DNA from 2 places in the Parageobacillus sp. KH3-4 genome. Region 1 is predicted to be linked to the other one. Evidence: predicted binding sites of a transcription regulator. Region 1 holds the regulator's gene; the other holds the start of a gene.
What was found. Region 1 encodes CtsR, which represses protease genes until heat stress. Its sites were predicted from a motif close to ATGGTCAATAAAGGTCAAACA; they were not measured.
Positions count from the first base shown of each region.

Region 2: clpB (ATP-dependent chaperone ClpB) is a predicted target of CtsR. The motif match lies at 6,189-6,209, and genes of this name have one in related genera.

Region 1 is NZ_AP025627.1:94,373-109,688, forward strand. Features, by position in the region: rRNA gene MWM02_RS00505 (16S ribosomal RNA) at 1-545, shown strand, start outside; rRNA gene MWM02_RS00510 (23S ribosomal RNA) at 743-3,677, shown strand; rRNA gene rrf (5S ribosomal RNA) at 3,813-3,929, shown strand; gene MWM02_RS00520 (CtsR family transcriptional regulator) at 4,132-4,593, shown strand; gene mcsA (protein-arginine kinase activator protein McsA) at 4,608-5,156, shown strand; gene mcsB (protein-arginine kinase McsB) at 5,161-6,243, shown strand; gene clpC (ATP-dependent protease ATP-binding subunit ClpC) at 6,250-8,685, shown strand; gene radA (DNA repair protein RadA) at 8,772-10,145, shown strand; gene MWM02_RS00545 (PIN/TRAM domain-containing protein) at 10,254-11,348, shown strand; gene ispD (2-C-methyl-D-erythritol 4-phosphate cytidylyltransferase) at 11,372-12,058, shown strand; gene ispF (2-C-methyl-D-erythritol 2,4-cyclodiphosphate synthase) at 12,076-12,552, shown strand; gene gltX (glutamate--tRNA ligase) at 12,661-14,121, shown strand; T-box leader at 14,162-14,393, shown strand; gene cysE (serine O-acetyltransferase) at 14,463-15,131, shown strand; gene cysS (cysteine--tRNA ligase) at 15,109-15,316, shown strand, end outside.
Region 2 is NZ_AP025627.1:2,959,182-2,974,497, reverse strand. Features, by position in the region: gene MWM02_RS14980 (acetylornithine transaminase) at 1-406, shown strand, start outside; gene MWM02_RS14975 (carbamoyl phosphate synthase small subunit) at 462-1,532, shown strand; gene MWM02_RS14970 (carbamoyl-phosphate synthase (glutamine-hydrolyzing) large subunit) at 1,525-4,650, shown strand; gene argF (ornithine carbamoyltransferase) at 4,647-5,585, shown strand; gene MWM02_RS14960 (YjzC family protein) at 5,681-5,860, shown strand; gene clpB (ATP-dependent chaperone ClpB) at 6,223-8,820, shown strand; gene MWM02_RS14950 (TetR/AcrR family transcriptional regulator) at 9,107-9,679, shown strand; gene MWM02_RS14945 (MMPL family transporter) at 9,770-11,890, shown strand; gene MWM02_RS14940 (YjzD family protein) at 11,952-12,140, opposite strand; gene MWM02_RS14935 (alpha/beta hydrolase family protein) at 12,282-13,013, shown strand; gene MWM02_RS14930 (hypothetical protein) at 13,087-13,338, opposite strand; gene MWM02_RS14925 (beta-ketoacyl-ACP synthase III) at 13,511-14,443, shown strand; gene fabF (beta-ketoacyl-ACP synthase II) at 14,480-15,316, shown strand, end outside.

The sequences.
Region 1 (15,316 bases):
ACAACCCTGGAGACAGGGCGTTCCTCCCTTCGGGAGGACAGGGTGACAGGTGGTGCATGGTTGTCGTCAGCTCGTGTCGTGAGATGTTGGGTTAAGTCCCGCAACGAGCGCAACCCTCGCCCCTAGTTGCCAGCATTCAGTTGGGCACTCTAGGGGGACTGCCGGTGACAAACCGGAGGAAGGTGGGGATGACGTCAAATCATCATGCCCCTTATGACCTGGGCTACACACGTGCTACAATGGGCGGTACAAAGGGCTGCGAACCCGCGAGGGGGAGCGAATCCCAAAAAGCCGCTCTCAGTTCGGATTGCAGGCTGCAACTCGCCTGCATGAAGCCGGAATCGCTAGTAATCGCGGATCAGCATGCCGCGGTGAATACGTTCCCGGGCCTTGTACACACCGCCCGTCACACCACGAGAGCTTGCAACACCCGAAGTCGGTGAGGTAACCCGCAAGGGAGCCAGCCGCCGAAGGTGGGGCAAGTGATTGGGGTGAAGTCGTAACAAGGTAGCCGTACCGGAAGGTGCGGCTGGATCACCTCCTTTCTAAGGACATCATCGTGAAAATAAAGTGGACGCGGAGTTTTGTTCAGTTTTGAAGGAACATTGGTTGTTCCTTCAAATGCTTTGCGCCTGCGTCTATGAACGGATGCAGGAGAAATCAATTGGTTCCTTGAAAACTAGATAACCGAAAGGAAGAAGCCGGGAAGCGAAGGCGGCGAAGATAAAGCCGAGTTTCGCATGGTTAAGTTAGAAAGGGCGCACGGTGGATGCCTTGGCACTAGGAGCCGATGAAGGACGGGGCAAACGCCGAAACGCTTCGGGGAGCTGTAAGCAAGCGTTGATCCGGAGATGTCCGAATGGGGGAACCCACTGCCCGTAATGGGGCAGTATCCATACCTGAATCCATAGGGTATGGAGGGCACACCCGGGGAACTGAAACATCTCAGTACCCGGAGGAGAAGAAAGCAACCGCGATTCCCTGAGTAGCGGCGAGCGAAACGGGAACAGCCCAAACCAAGAGGCTTGCCTCTTGGGGTTGTAGGACCACTCAGATGGGAGTGACAAAGGAACGGGGTAGACGAAGCGGTCTGGAAAGGCCCGCCAGAGAAGGTGACAGCCCTGTAGTCGAAACTTCGTTCCCTCCCGAGTGGCTCCTGAGTACGACGGGACACGGGGAATCCCGTCGGAAGCAGGGAGGACCATCTCCCAAGGCTAAATACTCCCTAGTGACCGATAGTGAACCAGTACCGTGAGGGAAAGGTGAAAAGCACCCCGGAAGGGGAGTGAAAGAGAACCTGAAACCGTGTGCCTACAAGTAGTCAGAGCCCGTTGATGGGTGATGGCGTGCCTTTTGTAGAATGAACCGGCGAGTTACGATGACGTGCGAGGTTAAGTCGAAAAGACGGAGCCGCAGCGAAAGCGAGTCTGAATAGGGCGCGTAGTACGTCGTCGTAGACCCGAAACCAGGTGATCTACCCATGCCCAGGGTGAAGGTAGGGTAACACCTACTGGAGGCCCGAACCCACGCACGTTGAAAAGTGCGGGGATGAGGTGTGGGTAGGGGTGAAATGCCAATCGAACCTGGAGATAGCTGGTTCTCCCCGAAATAGCTTTAGGGCTAGCCTCAAGGGAAGAGTCTTGGAGGTAGAGCACTGATTGAGCTAGGGGCCCTCATCGGGTTACCGAACTCAGTCAAACTCCAAATGCCAACGACTTATCCTTGGGAGTCAGACTACGAGTGATAAGATCCGTAGTCGAGAGGGAAACAGCCCAGACCACCAGCTAAGGTCCCTAAGTGTACGTTAAGTGGAAAAGGATGTGGAGTTGCCCAGACAACCAGGATGTTGGCTTAGAAGCAGCCATCATTTAAAGAGTGCGTAATAGCTCACTGGTCGAGTGACTCTGCGCCGAAAATGTACCGGGGCTAAACGTACCACCGAAGCTGTGGGATGACCGATGGTCATCGGTAGGGGAGCGTTCTAAGTGCGCTGAAGCGAGACCGGAAGGACTCGTGGAGCGCTTAGAAGTGAGAATGCCGGTGTGAGTAGCGAAAACAGAGGTGAGAATCCTCTGCACCGAAAGCCTAAGGGTTCCTGAGGAAGGTTCGTCCGCTCAGGGTTAGTCGGGACCTAAGCCGAGGCCGAAAGGCGTAGGTGATGGGCAACAGGTCGAGATTCCTGTACCACCTCCTCACCGTTTGAGCGATGGGGGGACGCAGGAAGGTAGGGCGAGCAGGCTGCTGGAATAGCCTGTCCAAGCGGTTAGGCCGCCAGATAGGCAAATCCGTCTGGCAACAAGGCGGAGCCGTGATGGCGAAGGGACCTTTGGTCCCGAAGTCCCCGATCCTACACTGCCAAGAAAAGCCTCTAGCGAGGTGGGAGGTGCCCGTACCGCAAACCGACACAGGTAGGCGAGGAGAGAATCCTAAGGTGCGCGGGAGAACTCTCGTTAAGGAACTCGGCAAAATGACCCCGTAACTTCGGGAGAAGGGGTGCTCTCTTGGGTCTCAAGCCCGAGGGAGCCGCAGTGAAAAGGCCCAAGCGACTGTTTATCAAAAACACAGGTCTCTGCGAAGCCGAAAGGCGAAGTATAGGGGCTGACACCTGCCCGGTGCTGGAAGGTTAAGGGGAGCGCTTAAGCCGCAAGGCTGAAGGTGCGAACCGAAGCCCCAGTAAACGGCGGCCGTAACTATAACGGTCCTAAGGTAGCGAAATTCCTTGTCGGGTAAGTTCCGACCCGCACGAAAGGTGTAACGACTTGGGCACTGTCTCAACGAGAGACCCGGTGAAATCATACTACCTGTGAAGATGCAGGTTACCCGCGACAGGACGGAAAGACCCCGTGGAGCTTTACTGCAGCCTGATATGGAATTTTGGTATCGCTTGTACAGGATAGGTGGGAGCCTGGGAAGCCGGAGCGCCAGCTTCGGTGGAGGCGGCGGTGGGATACCACCCTGGCGGTATTGAAATTCTAACCCGCACCCCTTACCGGGGTGGGAGACAGTGTCAGGTGGGCAGTTTGACTGGGGCGGTCGCCTCCCAAAAGGTAACGGAGGCGCCCAAAGGTTCCCTCAGAATGGTTGGAAATCATTCGGAGAGTGCAAAGGCAGAAGGGAGCTTGACTGCGAGACGGACAGGTCGAGCAGGGACGAAAGTCGGGCTTAGTGATCCGGTGGTTCCGTATGGAAGGGCCATCGCTCAACGGATAAAAGCTACCCCGGGGATAACAGGCTGATCTCCCCCAAGAGTCCACATCGACGGGGAGGTTTGGCACCTCGATGTCGGCTCATCGCATCCTGGGGCTGTAGTCGGTCCCAAGGGTTGGGCTGTTCGCCCATTAAAGCGGTACGCGAGCTGGGTTCAGAACGTCGTGAGACAGTTCGGTCCCTATCCGTCGCGGGCGCAGGAAATTTGAGAGGAGCTGTCCTTAGTACGAGAGGACCGGGATGGACGCACCGCTGGTGTACCAGTTGTCCCGCCAGGGGCACCGCTGGGTAGCTATGTGCGGAAGGGATAAGCGCTGAAAGCATCTAAGCGTGAAGCCCCCCTCAAGATGAGATTTCCCATCGCGAAAAGCGAGTAAGATCCCTCGAAGATGACGAGGTCGATAGGTCCGAGGTGGAAGCGTGGCGACACGTGGAGCTGACGGATACTAATCGATCGAGGACTTAACCAAGCGGAACGGAAAAGCAAAGGAAGCCGCCCAGCGAAACGGTTTCTTCCGAACGGACGGTTATCTAGTTTTGAGGGAACGAATCCCTCTTGACAAAAGAGATGATTGAAATATAATAATACCTGTCAGAAATACTTGCCTAGTGACAATAGCGGAGAGGAAACACCCGTTCCCATTCCGAACACGGAAGTTAAGCTCTCCAGCGCCGATGGTAGTTGGGGCCAGCGCCCCTGCGAGAGTAGGTCGTTGCTAGGCAGTGTGAAAAGAAGTATGCCTTATTAAGGCATACTTCTTTTTTTGTTCTGAAAAAGAAGTTGTGTTTTATTTTCGGAAAAAAAGGAAATGATATGACTGATCTTTTTTGTGAGTGACCCTTGCATTTTTTTTTAATACACTATATAGTAGAAGTAAGGTCAAATATAGTCAAAGTCAACTTCGTATACAAGGAGGAGGTAGAGTGCCAAATATTTCCGATATTATTGAGCAATATTTAAAACAAGTATTGAACATGAGCGATAAAGATATTGTGGAAATTAAAAGAAGCGAAATTGCGGATAAATTTCAGTGTGTTCCGTCGCAAATTAATTATGTCATTAATACGAGATTTACGTTGGAGAGAGGATATATTGTTGAGAGTAAGCGCGGCGGCGGCGGTTACATTCGCATTATGAAAGTCAAGACAAAAAGCGAAGCACAGCTGATTGATCAATTGCTGGAATTAGTCGGACGTCACGTCAGCCAATCCAATGCGGAAGATATTATTCAGCGTCTTGTTGAAGAAAAGGTAATTTCAGAACGGGAAGCAAAAATTATGCTAAGCGTAATGGACCGTTCCGTATTATACATCGATTTGCCACAACGTGACGAATTGAGAGCGCGCATGCTAAGAGCGATGTTGACATCGCTAAAGTATAAGTAGGGGAGGGGATAAAGTTGATATGTCAAGAATGCAAAGAGAGACCGGCAACGATGCATTTCACGAAAATTATAAACGGTGAAAAAACGGAATTTCATCTTTGCGAACAATGCGCGCATGAGCATAGCGATATGTTTATGTTTTATGGGAATGACGACTTTTCCTTTAATAATTTGTTAGCTGGCCTGCTTAACTTTCCATCTTCTGTGAAAGAAATGACAACAAGTCCGTTCCACAGTTCAGATATTTTACAATGCGAAAAATGTAACATGACTTATCATCAGTTTACAAAAATAGGTCGTTTCGGTTGTTCAAACTGTTATCGCACCTTTGCCCGATATTTACCGCCAATATTGAAAAGACTCCATAGCGGAAATACAGCCCATGCTGGAAAAATACCGAAACGAAAAGGTGGAACACTTCATTTGCGCAAACAAATTGCTATGTTAAAACAAAAATTGCAGGAACTTGTGGCAAGAGAAGAATTTGAAAAGGCGGCAGAGGTTCGCGATCAAATTCGTTCCCTTGAATATCAGCTTCATCAACGTGGAGAGGGGGAGATGTAGTTATATGTCGTTTGAGAAGTTTTTTAATACGGCAGTAAGCTCTTGGATGAGCCAAGAGGGTCCTGATTCGGACATCGTGTTAAGCAGCCGCATCCGCTTGGCCAGAAACATTAGCGATTTTCGGTTTCCCACGGTATTTAGCAATGAGGAAGCGCAGCAAATCGTTTCATTGTTTGAGCAAACATTTGCCCACCGTTTTTATCGTTCTGTCGGTCGTTTCGAATTGTTAAAAATGTCAGAGCTTCAACCGATTGAAAAAAGGGTATTGGTAGAAAAGCATTTAATTAGTCCGCATTTGGCAGAAGATTCTCCCTTTGGGGCATGCTTGCTCTCAGAAAATGAGGAAATAAGCATTATGATTAATGAAGAGGATCACATTCGCATTCAATGCTTATTTCCTGGCTTTCAATTAACAGAGGCATTAAAAGCAGCTAATGAACTTGATGACTGGATTGAGGAACATGTCAATTATGCATTTGATGAAAAACTTGGATATTTAACAAGCTGCCCGACAAATGTTGGAACAGGAATGCGCGCTTCTGTAATGATGCATCTCCCGGCTCTCGTTTTAACACAGCAGATGAACCGCGTTATTCCAGCAGTTAACCAACTCGGGTTAGTCGTACGTGGAACATATGGAGAAGGCAGTGAGGCATTAGGGAATATTTTTCAAATTTCGAACCAAATTACATTAGGAAAGTCAGAAGAGGATATTGTCGAAGATTTGAAAAGTGTCGTTCAGCAGTTAATTGCTCAGGAAAGAATGGCAAGGGAGACATTAGTTAAAACTTTAAACATACAATTAGAAGACAGAGTCTTCCGTTCCTATGGGATATTGGCCAATAGCCGTGTTATTGACTCGAAAGAAGCGGCTCAATGTTTGTCAGATGTACGTTTAGGGATTGATTTAGGGTACATTAAAAATATTTCGCGCAATATTTTAAATGAGCTCATGATTTTAACTCAACCTGGTTTTTTACAACAATATGCAGGCGGCGTGTTAAGACCGGAAGAACGGGATGTTCGACGAGCTGCACTGATACGAGAGCGTTTAAACATGGAAGAACGAAAAATGAATGGAGGGTGATGAGTGATGATGTTTGGAAGATTTACGGAACGGGCGCAAAAAGTGTTGGCGCTAGCCCAAGAAGAGGCAATACGCCTTGGCCATAATAACATTGGAACGGAACATATTTTATTAGGTTTAATTCGTGAAGGAGAAGGAATTGCAGCCAAAGCATTAATGGCGTTAGGACTTGGTCCGGAGAAAATCCAAAAAGAGGTAGAATCGCTAATCGGCCGCGGCCATGAAGTTTCCCATACGATCCATTATACGCCACGTGCGAAAAAAGTAATCGAATTGTCGATGGACGAGGCGAGAAAGCTTGGGCATTCCTATGTAGGAACGGAACATATTTTGCTTGGCCTCATTCGTGAAGGAGAAGGAGTTGCGGCTCGCGTACTTAATAATTTAGGAGTGAGTCTGAATAAAGCGCGCCAACAAGTGCTGCAATTGCTTGGAAGCAATGAGTCAGTTTCCGGTCATTCAGGAGGAGGCGCTTCGCATGTAAGTACGCCAACATTAGACAGCTTGGCCCGTGATTTAACGGCGATTGCCCGTGAAGGCAGATTAGACCCGGTCATTGGCAGAAGCAAAGAAATTCAGCGTGTCATCGAAGTATTGAGCCGCCGTACAAAAAATAATCCGGTGCTAATCGGGGAACCTGGAGTTGGGAAAACGGCGATTGCTGAAGGGCTCGCGCAGCAAATCGTCAACAACGAAGTGCCGGAAACGCTTCGCGATAAGCGGGTCATGACGCTGGATATGGGAACGGTCGTTGCTGGTACAAAATACCGTGGGGAATTTGAAGATCGTTTGAAAAAAGTGATGGATGAAATTCGACAAGCAGGAAACATCATTCTCTTCATTGATGAGCTCCATACGCTTATTGGCGCAGGTGGAGCGGAAGGCGCGATTGATGCATCGAACATCTTGAAGCCAGCGCTTGCCCGCGGGGAGCTGCAATGCATTGGTGCGACTACATTGGACGAATATCGGAAATATATTGAAAAAGACGCGGCGCTAGAACGTCGTTTCCAACCGATTTACGTCGATGAGCCGACGGTAGAGGAATCAATTCAAATTTTAAAAGGATTGCGCGATCGCTATGAAGCGCATCACCGCGTATCTATTTCCGATGAGGCGATCATTCAGGCGGTAAAATTATCTGACCGTTATATTACCGACCGTTTTCTTCCGGATAAAGCGATCGATTTAATCGATGAGGCATGCTCGAAAGTTCGCCTGCGTTCGTTTACGGCACCGCCAAAATTAAAAGAGCTCGAACAAAAACTGGAGGAAGTGCGTAAGGAAAAAGACGCTGCTGTACAAAGCCAAGAATTTGAAAAAGCTGCTTCGCTGCGCGACATGGAACAACGTTTACGCGAAGAACTGGAAGAAACGAAACGAGCGTGGAAAGAAAAACAAGGCCAAGAAAACTCTGAGGTAACAGTCGAGGACATCGCGATGGTTGTATCGAGCTGGACCGGAATTCCGGTGGCGAAATTAGCGCAGACAGAAACAGAACGATTGTTGAAACTAGAAGAAATTTTACATTCCCGCGTCGTTGGTCAAGATGAAGCAGTAAAAGCAGTTGCTAAAGCAGTCCGCCGCGCGCGCGCTGGATTAAAAGATCCGAAACGTCCTATTGGCTCGTTCATTTTTCTTGGGCCGACTGGTGTCGGAAAAACCGAATTGGCAAGAGCGCTTGCAGAAGCAATGTTCGGTGATGAAGACGCGCTTATTCGCATCGATATGTCTGAATATATGGAGAAACACTCGACATCTCGTTTGATCGGTTCGCCTCCTGGGTATGTCGGGTACGAAGAAGGCGGTCAGCTAACTGAAAAAGTGCGCCGCAAACCGTATTCGGTTGTGTTATTAGATGAGATGGAAAAAGCTCATCCAGACGTATTTAACATTTTGCTGCAAGTGCTGGAAGACGGTCGTTTAACCGACTCGAAAGGAAGAACGGTTGACTTCCGCAATACGATTATCATTATGACATCCAACGTTGGCGCAGATGCGTTAAAGCGGAACAAATACGTCGGCTTTAACGTTCAAGATGAAGATCAAAAATATAAAGATATGAAAGGAAAAGTCATGGACGAGTTAAAGAAAGCGTTCCGCCCGGAATTTTTGAACCGCATTGATGAAATTATCGTCTTCCATTCGCTTGAAAAACAACATTTAAAACAAATTGTCAAACTGATGGCAGACACGTTGATTAAACGTTTAAAAGAACAAGATATCGATTTAGAGCTGACGGATGCGGCGATTGAAAAAATTGCCTCGGAAGGATATGATCCAGAATATGGTGCTCGTCCATTGCGCCGCGCGTTGCAAAAACATGTAGAAGATCGTTTGTCGGAAGAATTGTTGAAAGGAACGATTGCCAAAGGGCAAAAAGTGATCGTAGACGTAAAAAACGGAGAGTTCGTCGTTTTATCGGAACAAGCTGTGATGTAATGGACGTTTTTGCGGCGGAAGGTATGAGGCAGCTCGTTGCCCATACCTTTTTGTTTCAATGATGAAAAAGAAAGGGTTTTTCGACGATGGGGAAAAAGAAAACAAAGTTTGTTTGTCAAGAATGCGGCTATGAGTCAGCGAAGTGGCTTGGAAGATGCCCAGGATGCAATACGTGGAATTCGATGGTTGAGGAAATCGAGCGGACCAAGCCGGCAACAAGAGGAGTGTTTGTTCATTCCGCGCCTGATATCATCTCTAAGCCAGTGCCGATTACTACAGTGACAACGACGCAAGAGCCGCGCATACAAACGAGCATTTCCGAGTTTAACCGCGTATTGGGCGGAGGGGTTGTGAAAGGTTCGCTCGTTTTAATCGGCGGCGATCCGGGGATTGGAAAATCGACGCTTCTATTGCAAGTTTCTGCGCAACTTGCCGCTTTGCAGCATAAAGTATTATATATATCCGGCGAGGAATCAGTAAAACAAACGAAATTGCGCGCTGACCGCCTTCGTGTTGCTGCTGACCAGCTGTATGTATTAGCAGAGACAGATTTGGAATATATTGTAGAAGCAATAGAAACGATTCACCCTGCTTGTGTTGTGATCGATTCGATCCAAACGATTTACCGCGCGGATATTGCGTCTGCGCCCGGAAGTGTATCACAAGTTCGCGAGTGCACGGCAGAGCTGATGAAAATCGCCAAAACAAAAGGAATCGCCATTTTTATTGTCGGGCATGTAACAAAAGAAGGAGCGATTGCCGGACCAAGAATTTTAGAGCATATGGTGGACACCGTTCTTTATTTTGAAGGCGAGCGCCATCATACGTATCGTATTTTGCGGGCGGTGAAAAACCGTTTCGGCTCCACAAATGAAATTGGTATTTTCGAAATGAGAGAATCGGGGCTTGTTGAGGTCGCAAATCCATCGGAGGTGTTTTTAGAGGAGCGCTCCCGCGGTGCAGCAGGTTCAACCGTTGTCGCGGCAATGGAAGGGACCCGTCCTGTGTTAGTCGAAATTCAAGCGTTAGTGTCACCAACGAGCTTTGGTAATCCGCGGCGGATGGCGACAGGAATTGATCATAACCGTGTTTCTTTATTGATGGCCGTATTGGAAAAAAGGGTCGGTCTGCTTTTACAAAATCAGGATGCTTACTTGAAAGTGGCAGGGGGAGTAAAATTAGATGAACCGGCGATTGATTTAGCGATTGCTGTGAGCATTGCCTCGAGCTTTCGCGATCAGCCTACAAATCCGCATGACGTCATTATTGGCGAAGTTGGTTTGACAGGAGAAGTACGCCGTGTTTCCCGTATTGAACAGCGGGTGCAGGAAGCTGTAAAATTAGGATTTTCCCGCATGATTATCCCTACAAACAATTTAGCAGGATGGAACCCGCCGGAACATATAACCGTTATCGGCGTGTCCCATGTCGCCGAAGCGCTGGAGTATACGTTGCAGTAAAATGTTACGAGTACGTGTCAAATGTTTAAAAAACGTTAAAAACTGTACTATGATTGGTTTCAAACATTGGAAACTGTTTATAATGGTAGATAGGGAGGTGAATAGAGAATGGTGAAACGTATCGTCCAATTGTTTTTTCTTGTTGTTGGAGGAACGTTAGGGGTCGTTTTTCTACCAAATTTGTTGCGGTTAATGAATATAAGCGACACTTCGTTGCTAAATAATTCATATACATTGGCGGTGTTAGGAGCATTTATTTTCTTTATGATGACTTTTTGGCTAGTAGACTACGTTGTCGATATGATTCGCTGGGTGGAGGAAACGCTCGTCAAAGCACCAGCTGCCGATCTTTTATTTGGTAGTTTAGGGCTTATTTTCGGCCTTATTGTCGCGTTTTTAATTGTCATGCCGCTGCAGGCGTTTCAGTTTCAAGTCGTCAATACGGTGCTGCCGATATTTTTAACGATCTTGCTTGGTTACTTAGGATTCCAAGTAGGATTTAAAAAACGGCATGAATTAATGAATTTATTTTCTCTTTCCAATCGAATGGCGAAGAAAAAAGGGATAGAAGGAGAGACGGATTTACTGAAAGGCGGTTCTTTAAAAATTTTAGATACAAGTGTGATTATTGATGGACGAATTGCTGATATTTGCAAAACCGGCTTTTTAGAGGGAACGCTTGTCATTCCGCGCTTTGTCCTTGAAGAACTGCAGCATATTGCCGACTCGTCTGATGTGTTAAAACGCAACCGTGGCCGGCGCGGGCTTGACATTTTAAACCGCATCCAAAAGGAATTGGATATCAAAGTGGAAATTTATGAAGGAGATTTTGACGATATTCAAGAGGTCGACAGCAAGCTAGTGAAGCTGGCAAAATTGACGTCAGGTGTTGTTGTCACGAATGATTTCAATTTAAATAAAGTATGTGAGCTGCAAAATGTACGTGTCCTTAATATTAATGATTTAGCAAATGCGGTAAAACCGGTTGTTCTCCCAGGGGAAGAATTAAACGTCCATGTGATCAAAGATGGCAAAGAGCATAACCAAGGCGTCGCGTATTTGGATGATGGCACGATGATTGTCGTCGAAGACGGAAAAGAGTATATTGGCAAACGGGTTGACGTATTGGTGACAAGCGTGTTACAAACGTCAGCAGGGAGAATGATTTTCGCGAAGCTAAAGCTATTACAAAAAGCGTTATAAACGAATGAACAGGGGAAACAGCGATGATGTATGAGGTAGTTATTCCTGCGGCAGGGCAAGGAAAGCGAATGAAGGCGGGAATGAATAAACAATTCATTGAGCTGCAAAATGAACCGCTGATTGTGCGCACATTAAAAGTGTTTGAAAACGATGAATGGTGCCGTGGCATTATCGTTGTAATTAATGAAGCAGAAAGAACGCAATTTGAACAATTATTTTCCCGTTTCCATATAAAAAAAATTACTGCGATCGTAGGCGGTGGAAAAGAGCGGCAGCATAGCGTCTACAATGGATTGAGAGCGATAAAAAATAGCGATATTGTGCTGATTCATGATGGTGCGCGTCCGTTCGTTACTATAGAGCAGATTCATAAGTTGGTCGATGAAGCGAAGGAACACGGCGCGGCCATTCCGGCTGTACGCGTCAAGGATACCGTCAAAAAAGTTCGCGGCCAGTTTGTCGAGGAAACGGTGGAACGCTCTAGCTTGTGGGCTGTACAAACTCCACAAGCTTTTCATGTTTCCCTCGTTTTACGGGCCCATGAGCAAGCGCAAAAAGATGGCTATATTGGCACAGATGATGCGAGTCTGGTGGAGCGGATTGGCGGGAAAGTCAAAATTGTCGAGGGAGATTACCGCAATATTAAATTGACGACGCCAGATGATTTATTGTTTGCAGAAGCGATTTTATCCGGTTGGGTAAGTTCATAAACGAGAGGGGAATCTATATGTTTCGCATTGGTCAAGGGTTTGATGTTCATCAGCTTGTCGAGGGTCGTCCCCTTATTATTGGAGGCGTTCGCATTCCATACGAAAAGGGGCTGCTTGGCCATTCTGACGCTGATGTGTTGCTGCATGCGGTCGCGGATGCCTGTTTAGGAGCGATTGGGGCGGGTGACATCGGAAAGCATTTTCCAGATACAGATGAACGCTATAAAGACGCCGATTCCGCGCTGTTATTAAAACAAGTATGGGAATTGGTCAAGCACCAAGGGTACGAACTTGTTAATCTTGATTGCACAGTGATCGCGCAAAAGCCGAAGATGGCGCCGCATATTGAACAAATGAAAGAAAACATTGCAAAATTGTTGGAAGGAGAACCATCACAAATCAACGTTAAAGCGACAACGACGGAAAAGCTGGGCTTTACCGGCCGGGGAGAAGGAATCGCCGCACAAGCGGTCGTATTATTGCAAAAGCAGTAAACTTCTGCGACTGTCTGCATCGCAGAAAACAATCCATTTTGAACTTTGCCCCGATAAAATGTACAATAGTGGTACAAGCTTGATTAGATTATTGGAGGGTTATTGACGATGTCACAAGAAGTGAGAGTGCGATACGCACCGAGTCCAACTGGTCATTTACATATTGGCGGTGCAAGAACAGCGTTATTTAACTATTTGTTCGCTCGCCATCATAACGGGAAATTTATCGTGCGCATTGAAGATACAGATATTGAACGAAACGTAGAAGGCGGCGAACAATCGCAGTTAGAAAACTTAAAATGGTTAGGCATCGATTATGACGAGTCGGTGGATAAAGACGGCGGATACGGTCCATATCGCCAGACGGAACGTCTTGATATATATCGCAAATATGTAAATGAACTTTTAGAAAAAGGATACGCGTATAAATGTTTCTGCACGCCGGAAGAGCTTGAAAAAGAGCGGGAAGCGCAAAGAGCGGCAGGCATCGCTGCGCCGCAATATAGCGGGAAATGTCGCCATTTAACGAAAGAACAAATCGCACAATTGGAAGCGGAAGGAAAGCCATATACGATTCGCGTAAAAGTGCCGGAAGGAAAAGTATATGAATTTGAAGATATCGTGCGCGGAAAAGTGACGTTTGAATCAAAAGATATTGGCGATTGGGTCATTATGAAAGCGAACGGCATCCCAACATACAATTTTGCTGTCGTTATTGATGACCATTTAATGAAAATTACCCATGTGTTCCGCGGCGAGGAACATTTGTCGAACACGCCGAAGCAGTTGATGATTTATGACTATTTCGGCTGGGAGCCGCCGAAATTTGGCCATTTAACACTCATCGTGAATGAAAATCGCAAAAAACTTTCGAAACGTGACGAATCGATTATTCAATTTGTTTCCCAATATAAAGAGCTCGGCTATTTGCCGGAAGCATTGTTTAACTTCTTTGCGCTATTGGGCTGGTCGCCAGAAGGGGAAGAAGAAATTTTCTCGAAAGAGGAACTCATTCGCATTTTCGATGTTTCCCGATTGTCGAAATCGCCATCCATGTTTGATACGAAAAAGTTGACATGGATGAATAACCAATATATTAAAAAATTAGATTTAGACCGGCTAGTGGAGATTTCTTTGCCGCATTTGATTAAAGCCGGCCGCCTGCCAGAACAAATGAGCGAAGAACAGCGGCAATGGGCGCGTAATTTAATTGCGCTGTATCAAGAACAAATGAGCTATGGAGCAGAAATTGTCAAGCTATCGGAGTTGTTCTTTAAAGAAGACATTGAGTATAATGAAGAAGCGAAAGAGGTATTAGCAGGCGAACAAGTCCCTGATGTGTTAAAAGCATTTCTAGAAGAAGTGAAACAGCTCGAGCCGTTTACAGCGGAAAATATTAAAGCGGCGATTAAATCGGTGCAAAAGGCGACAGGGCAAAAAGGGAAAAAATTGTTTATGCCGATTCGCGTCGCTGTAACAGGGCAAACACACGGTCCAGAACTGCCAATTGCGCTTCAATTATTAGGAAAAGAAAAAGTCATCAGCCGATTAGAAAAAGTAGTTCATTAACTTTTTTAACCCGCTTTTCATAAAATTAAAATAAAATACAGAAAAAGCGTTGATGAGGAGAAGTAGGAAACATTGGCATCCCAGAGAGAATCACCTTGGCTGGAAGTGATTCATGACCGATGTTTTCCGAAATGCCCCTCGGAGCCTCCTTTCGAACCGGAACAGAGACGTTCTGTAGTAGATAGGAGCGGAGTTTCTCCGTTATCGGACTAGAGCGAGCTAAACGACCGTTTAGCTAAGCAGAGTGGAACCGCGCGCTGAGCGTCTCTGTGTCATGGCACAGAGACGCTTTTTTCATAGACGTACTTTCAATAAATTGATGAAAATGGAGGGAGGATCAAATGTTTAAAACATTGAAGGAAGATATTGAAGTGGTTTTTGAGCAAGATCCAGCAGCAAGAAGCTATTTGGAAGTCATTTTAACCTACTCTGGTTTGCACGCGATTTGGGCGCACCGCATCGCTCATGCGTTATATAAACGTAAATTTTACTTTCTCGCCCGTCTTATTTCACAAATCAGCCGTTTTTTTACAGGAATTGAAATTCATCCGGGGGCAAAAATCGGCCGTCGTTTTTTCATCGACCACGGCATGGGGGTTGTCATTGGCGAAACGTGTGAAATTGGGGATAATGTAACTGTATATCAAGGCGTGACATTAGGAGGAACGGGGAAAGAAAAAGGAAAGCGCCATCCGACGATCAAAGATAACTGCTTAATTGCGGCAGGCGCAAAAGTGCTCGGTTCCATTACGATTGGGGAAAATTCGAAAATCGGAGCGGGGTCGGTTGTGTTGAAAGACGTTCCGCCGAACTCTACGGTTGTCGGCATTCCGGGACGAGTCGTTGTCCGCGATGGCGTGAAAGTAAAAAAAGACTTAAATCATACGGATTTGCCGGATCCAGTTGCCGATCGCATTAAAGAGTTAGAAGCGGAAATTGCGAAATTGCGTAGCGAAATCGAAAGCTTAAAGGAAAGGAAGAACGAACATGAGCAGCATTCGGCTTTATAACACATTGACAAGAAAAAAAGAACCGTTTGAACCGCTTGAACCAAATAAGGTAAAAATGTACGTATGCGGTCCGACGGTGTATAACTATATTCATATCGGCAACGCCCGCGCCGCGATCGTATTTGATACGATTCGCCGCTACCTAGAATTTCGTGGTTACGAAGTGAAATATGTATCCAATTTTA
Region 2 (15,316 bases), 950 kb from region 1:
TTTGAAAGATGCGTTTACGGCGGGGGTACACGGTTCAACGTTCGGCGGCAATCCAATCGCGATGGCGGCCGCAAAAGCGACATTGCAGATCGTTTTTCAGCCTGACTTTTTGCAAGACGTACAAGAAAAAGGAACCTATTTGTTAGCGCGTCTGCAAGAAGCATTAAGCGATTTCGAGTTAGTAAAAGAAGTGCGAGGGCTTGGTCTGTTAGTTGGCATTGAATGTGGCGAAGACATTACGAAACTAATCCCGGCCATTCACGAAAATGGCCTGCTCGTATTAACGGCCGGTCCAAACGTAATTCGGCTATTGCCGCCGCTGATTGTTTCGAAAGAAGAATTGGATCAGGCAGTAGAGGCGATGAAACAAACGATACAGAAAGCAAAAACCGCAGCTGCGAAATAATCGCCAGCTGCCTCTTTATCCTTATAAATAAAAATTCGATCATGGGGTGTCGTTCATGGAAGCATATTTGCATTTGGCAAACGGAAAGACGTTTGTCGGACAGTTAGAATCGCCGCTTCCAAATAGCGAAGTGAGTGGAGAAATCGTCTTTTTTACCGGAATGACCGGTTATCAAGAAGTGCTAACAGACCCTTCATATAAAAATCAAATCATCGTGTTTACGTATCCGTTAATCGGAAATTACGGCATTAACGCGGATGATTTCGAAAGCAAGCGCCCGCATGTACAGGCGGTGATCGTTTATGAAGCGAGCAGTCGCGGATATCATTACGACGCGAAATATAGTTTAAAAGAGTATTTGCAACAATGGAACATTCCGTTGTTAACCCATGTCGATACGCGCGCGTTGGTCAAAGAGATTCGCAACGAAGGAACGATGATGGCAAAACTTGCTGTTTCGCCGTCGTGCGCTGCAGCAGCGTTTGCTGAAAATCCATTTCCGGTCCGTGATGTGTCGACTGCGCAAATAGAAACATATGGAAGTGGCGAGCCTCATCTTGTATTAATCGATTTCGGCTACAAAAAATCGATTTTGCAGTCATTGGTAGCGCGGGGATGCAAAGTTACCGTCGTTCCATATCATACTTCATTCGAAGCGATCGAATCGATAAAGCCGGATGGAATCGTATTATCCAATGGTCCTGGAGATCCGAAACAGCTTTCCGGACAGCTGGCAAACATCCGCCAAATTATTGACCATTATCCAACGCTGGGAATTTGTCTTGGCCATCAGCTAGTGGCGCTTTCATACGGCGCAGACACGGAAAAGCTCCGCTTCGGCCATCGCGGGGCAAACCAACCTGTCTATGACGCGGTAAAACAAAAAGTGTTTATGACATCGCAAAATCACAGTTATGTCGTTAAGAAAGAAAGTTTGGCGAACACGCCGTTTGACATCCGATTTACAAACGTCAATGACGGTTCCATCGAAGGAATGGTGCACCGCCATAAACCAATTTTATCAGTGCAGTACCATCCGGAGGCACATCCAGGCCCTAGCGATACGAACCATATATTTGACGAGTTTTTGCAAACGGTAGTAAAAGGAGAGAAAGTGTATGCCTAAAGATACATCGCTGCAATCGATTTTAATCATCGGCTCCGGCCCGATCGTCATCGGACAGGCGGCGGAATTTGACTATTCCGGCACGCAAGCATGTATCGCTTTGAAAGAAGAAGGATACCGCGTTATTTTAGTAAATAACAATCCGGCGACGATTATGACGGATGAAGTTCATGCCGACGCCGTGTATTTTGAGCCGTTGACGGTAGATAGCGTGGAGGCGATTATCGCGAAAGAGCGGCCTGACGGGCTGCTCGCGACATTTGGAGGACAGACGGGATTAAACTTGGCGTTTCAGCTTCATGAAGCCGGGATTTTAGAAAAATATGGGGTAAAATTGCTTGGCACACCGATTGAAGCGATCAAAAGAGGAGAAGACCGCGAAGCGTTTCGCGCGCTTATGTATGAACTAGGCGAACCAGTTCCGGAAAGCGAAATTATTACGAACGTTGACGAAGCGGTCGCTTTTGCCGAAAAAATCGGATTTCCGATCATTATTCGCCCCGCTTATACGCTCGGAGGAACGGGCGGGGGAATTGCGGAAACGATGGAGCAGTTTATTGCTCTAGTCGAAAAAGGGCTCGCGGAAAGCCCGATTACGCAATGCCTCATTGAACGGAGCGTGGCTGGATATAAAGAAATTGAATACGAAGTGATGCGCGACCATACGAATACGTGCATTACTGTTTGCAATATGGAAAACGTCGATCCCGTCGGCATCCATACCGGCGACTCGATCGTCGTTGCCCCATCGCAAACGTTGACGGACGAGGAATATCAAATGCTGCGTTCCTCAGCTATCAAAATTATTTCGGCGCTTGGCATTATCGGAGGGTGCAACATTCAGTTTGCGCTCGACCCATTTAGCAAACGGTACTATTTAATTGAAGTGAATCCGCGTGTCAGCCGTTCATCGGCGCTCGCATCCAAGGCGACGGGATATCCGATCGCGCGCATAGCTGCGAAATTAGCAGTCGGCTATACGTTGGCAGAACTTCTTAATCCGGTAACGAAAACGACGTACGCGAGCTTTGAGCCAGCGCTCGATTATGTTGTCGTGAAATTTCCGCGCTTGCCGTTTGATAAATTTCCTTTCGGCGATCGCCAGCTTGGCACGCAAATGAAAGCGACGGGAGAAGTAATGGCGATCGACCGCAACATGGAACGCGCATTTCAAAAAGCGGTTTACTCATTAGAAGGGAAGAATAAAGGATTATATTTGCCAGAGCTCGTTGACAAAACAGATGATGAATTGAAACAACTGCTTATCCGAAAAGATGACCGCCGCTTTTTTGCAATTCTCGAACTGTTCCGCCGCGGAGAAACGATCGATGCCGTGTATGAATTGACAAAAATCGACCGTTTCTTTTTGCATTCGTTTTATCAGCTGATTGAATTAGAAAAGAAAGCGAAAGAAACGAGTTTAGACCAAATCGATGAAGCAACGTTCCGTCTCTTGAAAGAAAAAGGATTTTCTGATGCGTTTTTGGCAGAAGCATGGAATGTGAAAGAAAGTGATGTGAGAGAAAAGCGAAAACAACTTGGCATCGTTCCGTCGTATAAAATGGTTGATACGTGTGCGGCGGAGTTCCATTCGGAAACGGATTATTATTATTCGACATACTTCGGCGAAGATGAGCGGAAAAAAAGCGGGAAAGAGAAAGTATTAATTATTGGCGCGGGGCCAATTCGAATCGGGCAAGGAATCGAATTTGATTACAGTTCCGTGCATAGCGTATACGCGCTTCAAAAAGAAGGATATGAAACGGTGTTAATGAACAACAATCCGGAAACCGTCAGCACCGATTTTGCCGTAGCCGACCGCCTTTATTTCGAGCCGCTTACGCTAGAAGAAGTGCTGAATGTGATTGAAGCGGAACAGATTAAAAAAGTAATCGTTCAGTTTGGAGGACAGACGGCGATTAATCTCGTTAAAGGGCTTGAAGAAGCAAATGTCTCCCTTCTTGGCGTCACTTACGATATGATTGACCAGCTGGAAGATCGCGATCGTTTTTATCAGCTATTAGAAGAATTGGACATTCCGCACGTGCCGGGAATGATGGCGGACAATGAAGAAGAACTTGTTTCGAACGCGAAGAAAATCGGTTATCCGGTATTGCTCCGCCCTTCTTACGTCATCGGCGGCAGAGGAATGTTTATCGTCAAAAGTGAACAACAATTGCGCGGGTTGCTAGAGCAAGGCGCGATTACGTATCCGCTGTTAATTGACGCCTATTTAGACGGAAAAGAAGCGGAAGTCGACGTTGTCGCGGATGGAAACGATATTTTGCTTCCGACGATCATTGAACATGTGGAAAAAGCGGGAGTGCATTCAGGGGACAGCCATGCAGTGCTGCCGGCACAAACGATTACGAATGAAGAACAATCGAAGATCATTACGTACGCCGAAAAAATTATAAAAAAATTGCAGTTTAAAGGGATTATGAACATTCAATACGTCATTGCCAACGGCCGCGTATACGTATTGGAGGTGAATCCGCGCGCCAGCCGGACCGTTCCGATCGTCAGCAAGACAACAGGCATACCGCTTGCACAAATTGCGACAAAATTATTGCTTGGGAAATGTTTAAAGGATGTCATTGATGAAAAGCAGCGCCGTTTGGCGAACTTGCCATATCTTGTCCTAAAATATCCGGTGTTTTCGACATATAAGCTGCCTGGGGTCGATCCGCTCGTCGGCCCGGAAATGAAGTCGACGGGAGAAGGGATCAGCATCGCAAAAACAATGGAAGAAGCGGCAGCAAAGGCGTTTTACTCCTATTTGTCGAAAAGGAGCGACGCCCGCGAAATTTATGTAAATGGCGAAATAAGCGATGAACTTCTTGAAATAATGAAAGCAAAACAATTAATTGCTGTTTCCGATATGCCGTTTTCTGAATGGATAAAACGCAAGGAAGCGTTGGCGTTTTTCGATTTGCAAAAAGACGAAAAAGATGCGCAACGTCGAATGCTTGCGTTGTCGCGGCAAATTATGACGTTTACCGAAAGCGAGACGTTTCAACTCTTTTTGCAAGCGATCGATGTGAAAAAATTTTCTGTTTTATCCATTCAAGAATGGCTTGACAAGAAAAAACAAACGGAGAAAGCGGTGATTATGTGAACAAAGTCTCTTCGTTGAAGGGAAAAGACTTTTTAACATTAATGGATATTTCAACAGAAGATATCCATGATTTGTTGGCGCTTGCGGGGGAATTAAAGCAAAAACAGCTTGCTGGGCAATCGTGTACCCCGCTTTCCGGAAAAACGTTAGCGATGATTTTTGAAAAACCATCGACTCGCACGAGAGTGTCGTTTGAAGTAGGGATGACCCAGCTCGGCGGAAGCGCGCTTTACTTAAATAGCAGCGATTTACAGCTTGGCCGTGGGGAAACGATCGCCGATACGGCGAGAGTATTGTCACAATACGTCGATGCGATTATGATTCGCACATTCGCTCATAGCAAATTGGAAGAGCTCGCCGCATATGCGACGGTTCCCGTGATTAACGGACTAACCGATGACGACCACCCTTGCCAGGCGCTAGCGGACTTATTGACGATTTATGAAGTTAAGAAAACACTGAAAGGATTGAAACTTGCTTATGTCGGCGACGGCAACAACGTCGCCCACGCGCTGATGATTGCCGCAGCAAAAGTCGGCATGGACTGTGTGATCGCTTGTCCGGCTGGCTATGAGCCGAAGGAGAAATATATAGATGCAGCGACACAAATTGGAAAACAAACAGGAACGACAGTTGCGGTAACACATGATCCAATCGAAGCGGTCGCCGACGCGGACGTTATTTATACAGACGTATGGACGAGCATGGGCCAAGAGCAAGAAAGCGAGCAGCGCCTTGCTGTGTTTCAGCCGTTTCAAGTAAACGGCGAATTAGCGAAGCATGCCAAACAAGATTATATGTTTCTCCATTGCTTGCCAGCCCATCGCGGGGAAGAAGTAACGGCTGATGTAATTGACGGACCAAATTCGTTTGTGTTCCAGCAGGCGGGGAATCGGCTTCATGCACAGAAAGCAGTTTTGCTATCTTTATTGTAACGAATCGCGCCGGCGGTATGCCGGTGCTTTTTTGTTATGAATAAGCGAGCGGACGGGCATGATAAAAATGTACTTTGGATAAAGGGGGAATGCCGATGGGGCAACATCGCCATTTCAAACCGGGCGATAAGGCGCCGAACAATGGGATGTATATCGAAATTGGCGAAACCGGCGATAACGTCAAAAATCCAAGAAAAATAAAACTAGAAGCAGGAGATACATTTCCAGAAACATCAAACCACAACCGCCACTGGACGTACATGAGAAAACCATAAAGAAAAGCGAAGGGCGCCTGCCTATTGGCAAAACGCGCTGAAGGGCCTGCAAGAAGGCTCAGACCAAACAAATTTGGCCTTGTGTGGGTTGCTTTTAGAGGAGTTAACTCAAATGGGTTAACGCAGCAGCAGGTCGAAGCGGCGCGAACCGATGGCTCCTGGAGCTTTTAAGAAAGGCGGAAGGCGCCCCATTTCGCCTAAAGGCCGTTATCGGCTTTTTGGCGGTGAAGTATCCCTATTCCTGCTTATTTGCTAACCAGAAAAGCCATTCCATTTGGAGTGGCTTTCTATTTGAAAAGAAAAGGAGGCGTCGTTATAATAATACTTAAAGGTCAAAAAAGGTCAAAAGAGAGGGACGGCGAATGAACGCAAATAAGTTTACGGAAAAAGTGCAGGAAGCTTTTCTTGAGGCGCAAAAGATTGCCACCGAGCACCATCATCAGCAGCTTGATTTTGAACATTTGCTGCTCGCATTGTTGCGGCAAGAAGAAGGACTTGCTGAAAGAATATTTTCACTGCTTCGTGTTAATATACATGCATTCATCCATGAACTGGAAGTGTTGTTAAAGAAAAAACCTGAAGTGCTTGGAGTTGGTGCGGAAAATCTTTATATGTCGCAGCGGCTGCAGCGGTTGCTGATAAAAGCGGAAGAAGAAGCAAAAAATATGCAAGACGAATATATTTCGGTTGAGCATTTACTGCTTGCCTTTACATCGGAAACCGATGAGATCGGACGACTTTTTCATCGTTACAACATCAACCGTTCTTCATTATTACGCGTATTGACAGAAATAAGGGGGAATCAGCGCGTGACAAGTCCAACTCCAGAAGCTACATATGAAGCATTAAAAAAATACGGCCGCGATTTAGTCGCTGAAGTGAAAGCGGGAAAAATTGATCCTGTCATTGGTCGCGATAGTGAAATTCGCCGCGTTATTCGCATTTTATCACGTAAAACGAAAAACAATCCGGTGCTTATCGGGGAGCCGGGTGTTGGAAAAACGGCGATTGTGGAAGGATTGGCGCAACGTATCGTTCGCAAAGATGTTCCGGAAGGATTGAAGGATAAGACGATTTTTGCTTTAGATATGAGTTCACTCGTCGCTGGGGCAAAGTTTCGCGGCGAATTTGAAGAACGTCTAAAAGCAGTATTAAATGAAATAAAGAAAAGCGAAGGGAGAATTATTTTATTTATCGATGAGCTGCATACGATTGTCGGTGCCGGAAGAGCAGAAGGAGCGATGGACGCAGGCAACATGTTAAAGCCGATGTTGGCGCGCGGCGAGCTGCATTGCATCGGCGCGACGACACTCGATGAATACCGGCAATATATTGAAAAAGATCCAGCGCTTGAACGTCGCTTCCAGCAGGTTCTTGTCGAAGAACCGAGCGTGGAAGATACGATTTCGATTTTACGCGGCTTAAGAGAACGGTTTGAAGTACATCATGGTGTGAAAATTCACGACCGCGCCCTTGTTGCTGCGGCGACATTGGCGGATCGTTACATTTCCGATCGCTTTTTGCCGGATAAAGCGATTGACTTAGTCGATGAAGCATGTGCGACCATACGCACTGAAATGGATTCGATGCCGTCTGAATTGGATGAAGTGATGCGTCGCGTCATGCAGCTGGAAATCGAAGAAGCGGCGCTGCGAAAAGAAACGGACGAAGCAAGCAAAGAGCGGCTTGCAGCGCTTACTAAAGAGCTGGCTGACTTACGGGAAAAAGCGAACAGCATGAAAGCGCAATGGCAACAGGAAAAAGAAGCGATTCAGCATGTGCGTGACGTTCGCGAAGCGTTGGAAAAAGCGAAGCGCGAATTGGAAGAGGCGGAAAACGAATATGACTTGAATAGAGCAGCGGAACTTCGCCATGGCCGCATTCCGCAGTTAGAAAAACAATTAAAGCAGCTTGAACAAGAAATGAGCGAAAATAATAAAGAAGGGCGACTTCTCCGCGAGGAAGTAACGGAGGAGGAAATTGCGGAAATCGTTTCACGATGGACGGGAATCCCGTTAACGAGATTAGTCGAAGGCGAACGGGAAAAGTTATTGCGGCTGCACGAATTGTTGCATGAGCGGGTCATTGGCCAAGATGAGGCGGTTGAGCTTGTTGCCGATGCGGTGCTGCGGGCACGCGCCGGCATTAAAGACCCTAATCGCCCGATTGGTTCCTTTATCTTTTTAGGGCCGACAGGAGTCGGGAAGACGGAATTGGCAAAAACGCTCGCACACGCGCTATTTGACAGCGAAGAACAAATGATCCGCATTGATATGTCCGAATATATGGAAAAACATGCCGTTTCTCGCTTAATTGGCGCGCCTCCGGGCTATGTCGGCTACGAAGAAGGAGGACAGTTAACGGAGGCGGTGCGGCGCAAGCCGTATTCAGTCATTTTGTTCGATGAAATTGAAAAGGCGCATCCAGAAGTGTTCAACATCTTATTGCAGCTGTTGGATGACGGGCGTATTACCGACTCGCAGGGACGCACGGTTGATTTTAAAAATACGGTTGTGATCATGACATCCAATATCGGATCGCATTTGTTGTTAGAAGGAGTGACAGAAGACGGAAAGATTAAAGAAGAAACGCATGAACAAGTATTACAGCAATTGCGCGCCCATTTCCGTCCAGAATTTTTAAACCGGATTGACGACGTCGTCTTATTTAAGCCGCTGTCGGTGAACGAAGTGAAAGGCATCGTTGAAAAGTTCGCCCGCGAGCTGTCGCGCCGTTTGACAGATCGCCATATCGAACTCGTGCTGACGGAAGCGGCGAAGCAATACATCGCTGAAGCGGGCTTCGACCCGGTCTACGGCGCCCGTCCGCTCAAACGGTTTATGCAAAAGCAAATCGAAACGCCGCTCGCCAAAGAGTTGATCGCCGGGCGGGTGAAAGATTACAGCACCGTCATCGTCGATGTCGAAAACGGCCGGCTTGTCATCCGTCCACAGTTATAAAGACGATGCGGCAAGGAAACGGGGAAGCGCTCCGGCTTATTTGGCGCATCAAAGAGGGGAGTGGTGAGGGGCTTGCCTTTGCCCGGCAATCACGTACGATCGATATTGTTGGCAAAAAGGGGTATCGCCTAGGTTGCCTCATCCGTTCCATCCGTGCGCGATCCGTAGTATTGACCAAAAGCGCCTTGCTTTTCGCAGGGCGCCTTTTCTTTTTCCTTAAAGCAGATGTATAATAAGTGCGGGAATGCTTATACCGGCATAAGGTGAAAAGGGGAGAGGCGATCAAATGGCACGCGAACGGAAATTTTCATTGAACGAAGTGTTTCAACATACAAAACAACTTCTCCTTGAACACGGCTATGAAGGATTTACCTTCGGGTTGTTAGCGGAACGGCTCGGTGTATCAAGAACGGCCATTTATAAACATTTCGAGAACAAAGAAGAGGTCATTACGGCATATATGGTGGACGAAATGGAGCAAGTGTTTGCCAAGTTTGTTCACATTCATGACTATCCGACGTTTGATGAACAATTCCGTTTTTTGCTTAACTTGATTTTGTACCATGACGATCTTCATCGAATGATCGCGATCGGAAGGCGCATTCCGGATACCACTCCGGCTGTGCGGGCGAATAAGGAGCGCCTTGAACAGTTTCATGAACGGATGTATGAAGAACTTAATCAGTTGGTGGAACGAGGGAAACAGGAAGGAAGAATCAAACCGCATCTTCCGAACCGGATCGTTCTTGCGTATATTTTTCAATCGGTGGTCGTCCCTCATTTTCCCGGCATTTCGCTTGACCAATGGGCGGAAAGCATTAAGGAAATCATCATGTATGGGGTGATGACTGGAAATTGACAGTATTGCCACTTTCCCTTTACAATAAGAATGTGTCGAAAGTGACAGAAGTGTCACTTTCGGCAATTCATGAAAAATGGAGGAATAGCGATGAATCGATGGCTGCATGCTTTGACTGACCGGGTGGCAACGAAAAAAGGAATGTGGTGGACGTTGATCGTTTGGCTTGCGGCCGTTGCCATACTGGGGGCTGTAGCGCCGAGCGCCAAAGAGTATGAAGTCTCAAGCATTGAAACGCTCCCAGAAGATGCGCAATCGATGGTGGCGGCGAAAAAAGCAGACGAGTATATTTCGTCGAGCGACGGCGTTCCGGCCATTTTTGTCTTTCATTCAGATGACCGTCCGATTGCCAAAGATGAACTGCAACGTTTGGTGGGCCATATCGAACAAGCGCACCGCGACGCTTTGGAACAAGTCGTTCCTGTTGCTTCTCTTCCACCGCAAGCGATGGCCGGCTTTGTTTCTGAAGATGGGAAAACGATCGTTGTTCCGGCCGTCTATCGGTCAACGATGGAGTCCAAAGACATCCAAACGGTGAACGACGAGATTCGCAAATGGGTCAAAAAGGAAAGCGATGTTGCTATATATATCACGGGGCCGGCCGGCATTGCGGCCGATACGTTGGCCTTGTTTTCCCGCGCTGATATTGTGCTCATGTTGTCGACAGTCGGGTTGATTCTCGTGCTGTTGATCGTCATTTACCGTTCGCCGCTGTTAGCGTTGATCCCGCTTGTAGCTGCCGGTTTTGTTTACGGGGTGGTTATGCAGCTGATTGGAGTGATGGGCAAAGCCGGGCTGGTGATGTCCAAACAGACCATTTCGATCATGTCGATTTTGCTGTTTGCGGCGATCACCGATTATTCGTTGTTCATCTTTTCTCGTTACCGCGAAGAGTTGAAACGGCATGAGAACAAATGGCAGGCCATGAAATGGGCGATGCGCGAGACGGGACTGCCGGTCTTTTTCTCTGGAGGCACGGTGCTGGCCGCCATGCTTGTCTTGTTTTTCGCGAAACTAGGCGATTACCGAAATTTTGCCCCGACGTTCGCTCTTGCGATGGCGATCATCATGATCGCTTCCGTTACGCTGATTCCGGCGTTGTTTACGCTGTTTGGCCGCAAAGCGTTTTGGCCGAACATTCCACGCGTCGGTGAGAGCGAAGGGAAAGGAACAAGTGGATTTTGGGGGAGAATCGGCCGGTTTGTTGTTCAAAAGCCGCGGCTGACCGTGGCTTTGATTGGTTTACTCCTTGTAGTGATGGCGGGCCATACAACCGCGCTTCGATATGAGTATGATATGATCAAATCGTTCCCGAAAGATATGCCGTCGCGCCAAGGATATGAACTGTTGGAACAACATTTTGCCAAAGGGGAGCTGGCGCCGACCACGGTCTTGTTTGAAGGAAAGGAAAAGGTCACGCCACAGCAACTGGAACAGCTGCAAAATCAGCTTGAGAAACAGCCGCTTGTCAGTGAGGTGCGCCCGACTGGTACGGCGGATGATGGCCGCGTCGTCTCATTTACACTTACGTTTCGCGAAAACCCATACGATGTCGAAACGATCGATGCGATGGAACGGATTATTGACCGGAAGGAAACGATCGTCAAACAAAGCGGGCTTGATGGGCGCCTTTATTTTGCCGGGGAAACAGCGGCGAAAGTGGATGAGCGGTCGTTGAACAAACGCGATATGATCGTGATTGTTTCGTTGGAAACGCTCTTGATTCTTTTGTTGCTCATTGGGCTGACGCGGTCGGTGAAGCGGTCCGTGTATATGATGGGGACGATTCTCGTTTCGTTTACGGCTGCGCTTGGCCTCGGAATTTGGCTGACCGATTGGCTGTTTGGCATCAAAGCAGTCAGCGGCCGCGTGCCACTGTATGCATTCGTCTTCCTCGTGGCGCTTGGCATCGACTATAATATTATGCTGATTTCCCGTTTCCAAGAGGAGTGGAGAACGCATTCGCTCCATGAAGCGGTGAAACAGGCGGTAACCCATACAGGCGGCGTCATTTCTTCAGCCGGCCTCATTTTAGCGGCGACGTTTTCCGTGTTGATGACCCAACCGGTGCAACTATTGTTTGTCTTCGGATTTCTTGTCGCGATCGGGATTTTGCTTGATACGTTTTTGATTCGTGGGATGCTGTTGCCGGGGCTCATTATATGGCTGGAAAAAGAACGAAGAGCGCCGGCCGAAACGAGCGGTGAATAACGGCATAGACAGTTGCAAAAAACAACGCCTTGGAGATTCAATCTCCAAGGCGTTGTTCGTTTTAATGGTGATGATCCCCGGCTGGCTCGTCCGGAATCAAAGCGGCGACAACGACGACCAAAACGGTCACGATCACGCCGAGCAAGGCGCCGGTTGTGAAGTTGTAGCCGATGCCTTGCATCGAGCCCATGACGTACGTCGCCATCTGGACAAGCAAAAACGTCCAGAAAAATGTCCAAAACAGGCGCATTACATTTCCTCCCATCTTCGCATCATTCCTTTTCTTATCTTATCATAATTTGCTCGTTTAGGCATATACCCGTACTTTTTTTTTCGTTCCGCATACTGTGTATTGTACAATTACGTATTGTAAAAGCAAGGGTGAATGTCGATGACGGTTCAACGACGATTTTTTCAGCTTGATAATCAGTGGTGTATCATTCATTTGCCGGAACGTCCAAACGGATTTGCTCTCTTGATTATTGGTGACACGAATCATTTTGTTAACGACCGTACAAGCTTTTGGATCGATCATAAAGGACGCAGCCAGCTTCTTTGCGAGCTACTTGAATACGGCTATACCATTTTTTACTCTCATTTGTACGGCAGGCATTGGGGAAGCCCAAAAGCGGTGCGTTTGGCTAAACAACTGATTTACTACGTGTTAAAAAGTGAAATATTAAACAATCGCATTTATATTCTTGCGGAAGGAATGGGAGCGCTTGTCGCTTTGCAGCTTCTTGAAACAATGCCAAAGCAAATCCGTGCGATCGTGATGTTAAGCCCTTGTCTAGATTTACGCGCCCAGCTTGAGTATGAAAAGGAAAACGAGTTTTTTTATAGAAGGATGAAAAGAGAAATAGCGCTTGCATACGGTATAGACGAGGCAAATATCGAAAAAGCAGTTCCTTCATTGTTCATTGTGCCCCATCAAGTTCCGATAAAAATATGGCAATTATCAGGCATTACCCGTTATTCATCTTCTCTCCATTGTCGAAAATATGAGCAATGGATGGGAGCAGCTAACAATAATGTTCATGTTACCTATTATTTGCCGGAAAAGCGGTATCAGTTTGGTAAAGCGATCCACCAATTTTATCAACGATATAACGAGCTTCCATGAATTCTTCTATTGGAAGTTATGTTGCAGCTTTAAGAGTTCATAGCAAAAAGAGGCGTTAGTTTCCTTACGCCTCTTATTTTTTTAACATATTTACGAAAGAAGTAATTTTTTTCATCAACGGCTTTAATTGGTCAAATGAAGAGATGAGCGTATCGATATTTTGCATAAGCTGCGAAAAATCAAGCCCTTGCTGGGAAGAAAACTCGTTTTGAACAGATTCATCACGCGACTGACGAGAGCGCGGCGGAAAGGAGCCGAACATTAAACGGGAAAAACGATCGGCTTGCTCATTATGTTGCTTTGTCTGCTCTTGATCATCCACCATACAACGCCTCCTCCCTTTCTTTTTTTCCTTTATTAGCACTGTATGTAGAAAACGAGAAAAGTGATTAGACAAATCACACGCTTTACATATTTCTATTGCGCGTTTTTCGTATTTACGATAAAATTAGTACCAAGTAATAATAATTGGTTATATACTAAAGGAGATGTTCGGTGTGGGAGCAGGTATTATTGGAATTGGACGGTATTTGCCGGAAAAGGTGTTGACAAATTTTGATTTGGAGAAAATGATGGATACATCGGATGAATGGATTCGGACGAGAACGGGTATCGAGGAACGAAGAATTGCTGCAGACGATATCGATACCTCCGACATGGCGTATTTTGCGGCGGAAAAAGCGCTGGATGACGCGGGAATTTCCGCACAAGATATTGATTTAATTTTAGTAGCAACAGTAACACCTGATAAAGCATTTCCATCTGTCGCCTGCATGTTGCAGGAGCGGCTTGGCGCGACAAAAGCGGCGGCTTTGGATATTAGCGCGGCATGCGCTGGTTTTATTTACGGAATGGTTACAGCAAGCCAATTTATTGACAATGGCGCGTATCGTTATATATTGGTAGTGGGAGCTGAAAAATTATCAAAAATTACCGACTGGAATGACCGCAATACGGCGGTGTTATTTGGCGACGGCGCTGGTGCGGTCGTGATGGGACCTGTTTCCAAAGGACGGGGTATTTTGTCGTTTGAATTAGGAGCGGATGGAACAGGAGGAAAACATTTATATAAAGACGAATATATCGTGATGAACGGCAGAGAAGTTTTCAAATTCGCCGTCCGTCAAATGGGGGAATCATGCATTAATGTCTTAGAAAAAGCAGGATTATCGAAAAACGATGTGGATTTTCTCATTCCACATCAAGCAAATATTCGTATTGTCGAGGCTGCAAGACAGCGTCTTGAACTGCCAGAGGAGAAAATGTCAACAACTATTCGAAAATATGGAAACACTTCAGCTGCTTCCATTCCCATTTCAATCGTCGAAGAATTAGAAGCAGGAAAAATCAAAGATGATGACCTCATTATTATGGTTGGATTTGGCGGCGGATTAACGTGGGGTGCAATCGCTTTGCGTTGGGGCCGCTAGTAGCTCAATACGGATAAAAAAGGAGAGACGGAAGTGATGGAAAAAAGACGAGTCGTTATTACAGGTCTTGGAGCGGTAACGCCGCTTGGGAACAATGTGGAAACGACGTGGAAAAATATTATTGCCGGCAAGTCAGGAATCGGGATGCTTACGCGCGTCAATCCGGATGAATTTCCGGCAAAAGTGGCGGCAGAAGTGAAAGACTTCAATGCGGAACAATTTATTGATCGACGCGAAGCGCGCAAAATGGACCGCTTTACGCAATATGCTGTCGCTGCCGCATTGATGGCGGTAAAAGATGCAAAATTAGAAATCACCGAAGAAAATGCGACAAGAGTCGGCGTTTGGATCGGATCAGGAATCGGCGGAATGGAAACATATGAGCAGCAATTTGAAATTTTTCAAAAACGCGGCTACCGCCGGGTGAGCCCGTTTTTTGTGCCGATGATGATTCCGGATATGGCAGCGGGGCAAGTATCTATTATTTTAGGTGCAAAAGGAATCAATTCTTGTACCGTTACCGCTTGTGCGACAGGTGCCAATTCGATCGGCGATGCGTTTAAAGTGATTCAACGCGGCGATGCCGATGTAATGATTGCTGGCGGTACAGAAGCGCCGATTACAAAAATGGCGTTAGCTGGATTTTGCGCGAATACGGCGCTATCGACGAACCCAGATCCAAAAACGGCAAGCCGCCCGTTTGACAAAAACCGGGATGGTTTTGTGATGGGGGAAGGAGCAGGAATTCTTGTGTTGGAAGAGTTGGGGCACGCGTTGCGCCGTGGTGCGCCAATTTATGCGGAAATTGTTGGTTATGGTGCGACAGGGGATGCATATCATATTACAGCGCCGGCTCCAGGTGGGGAAGGCGGC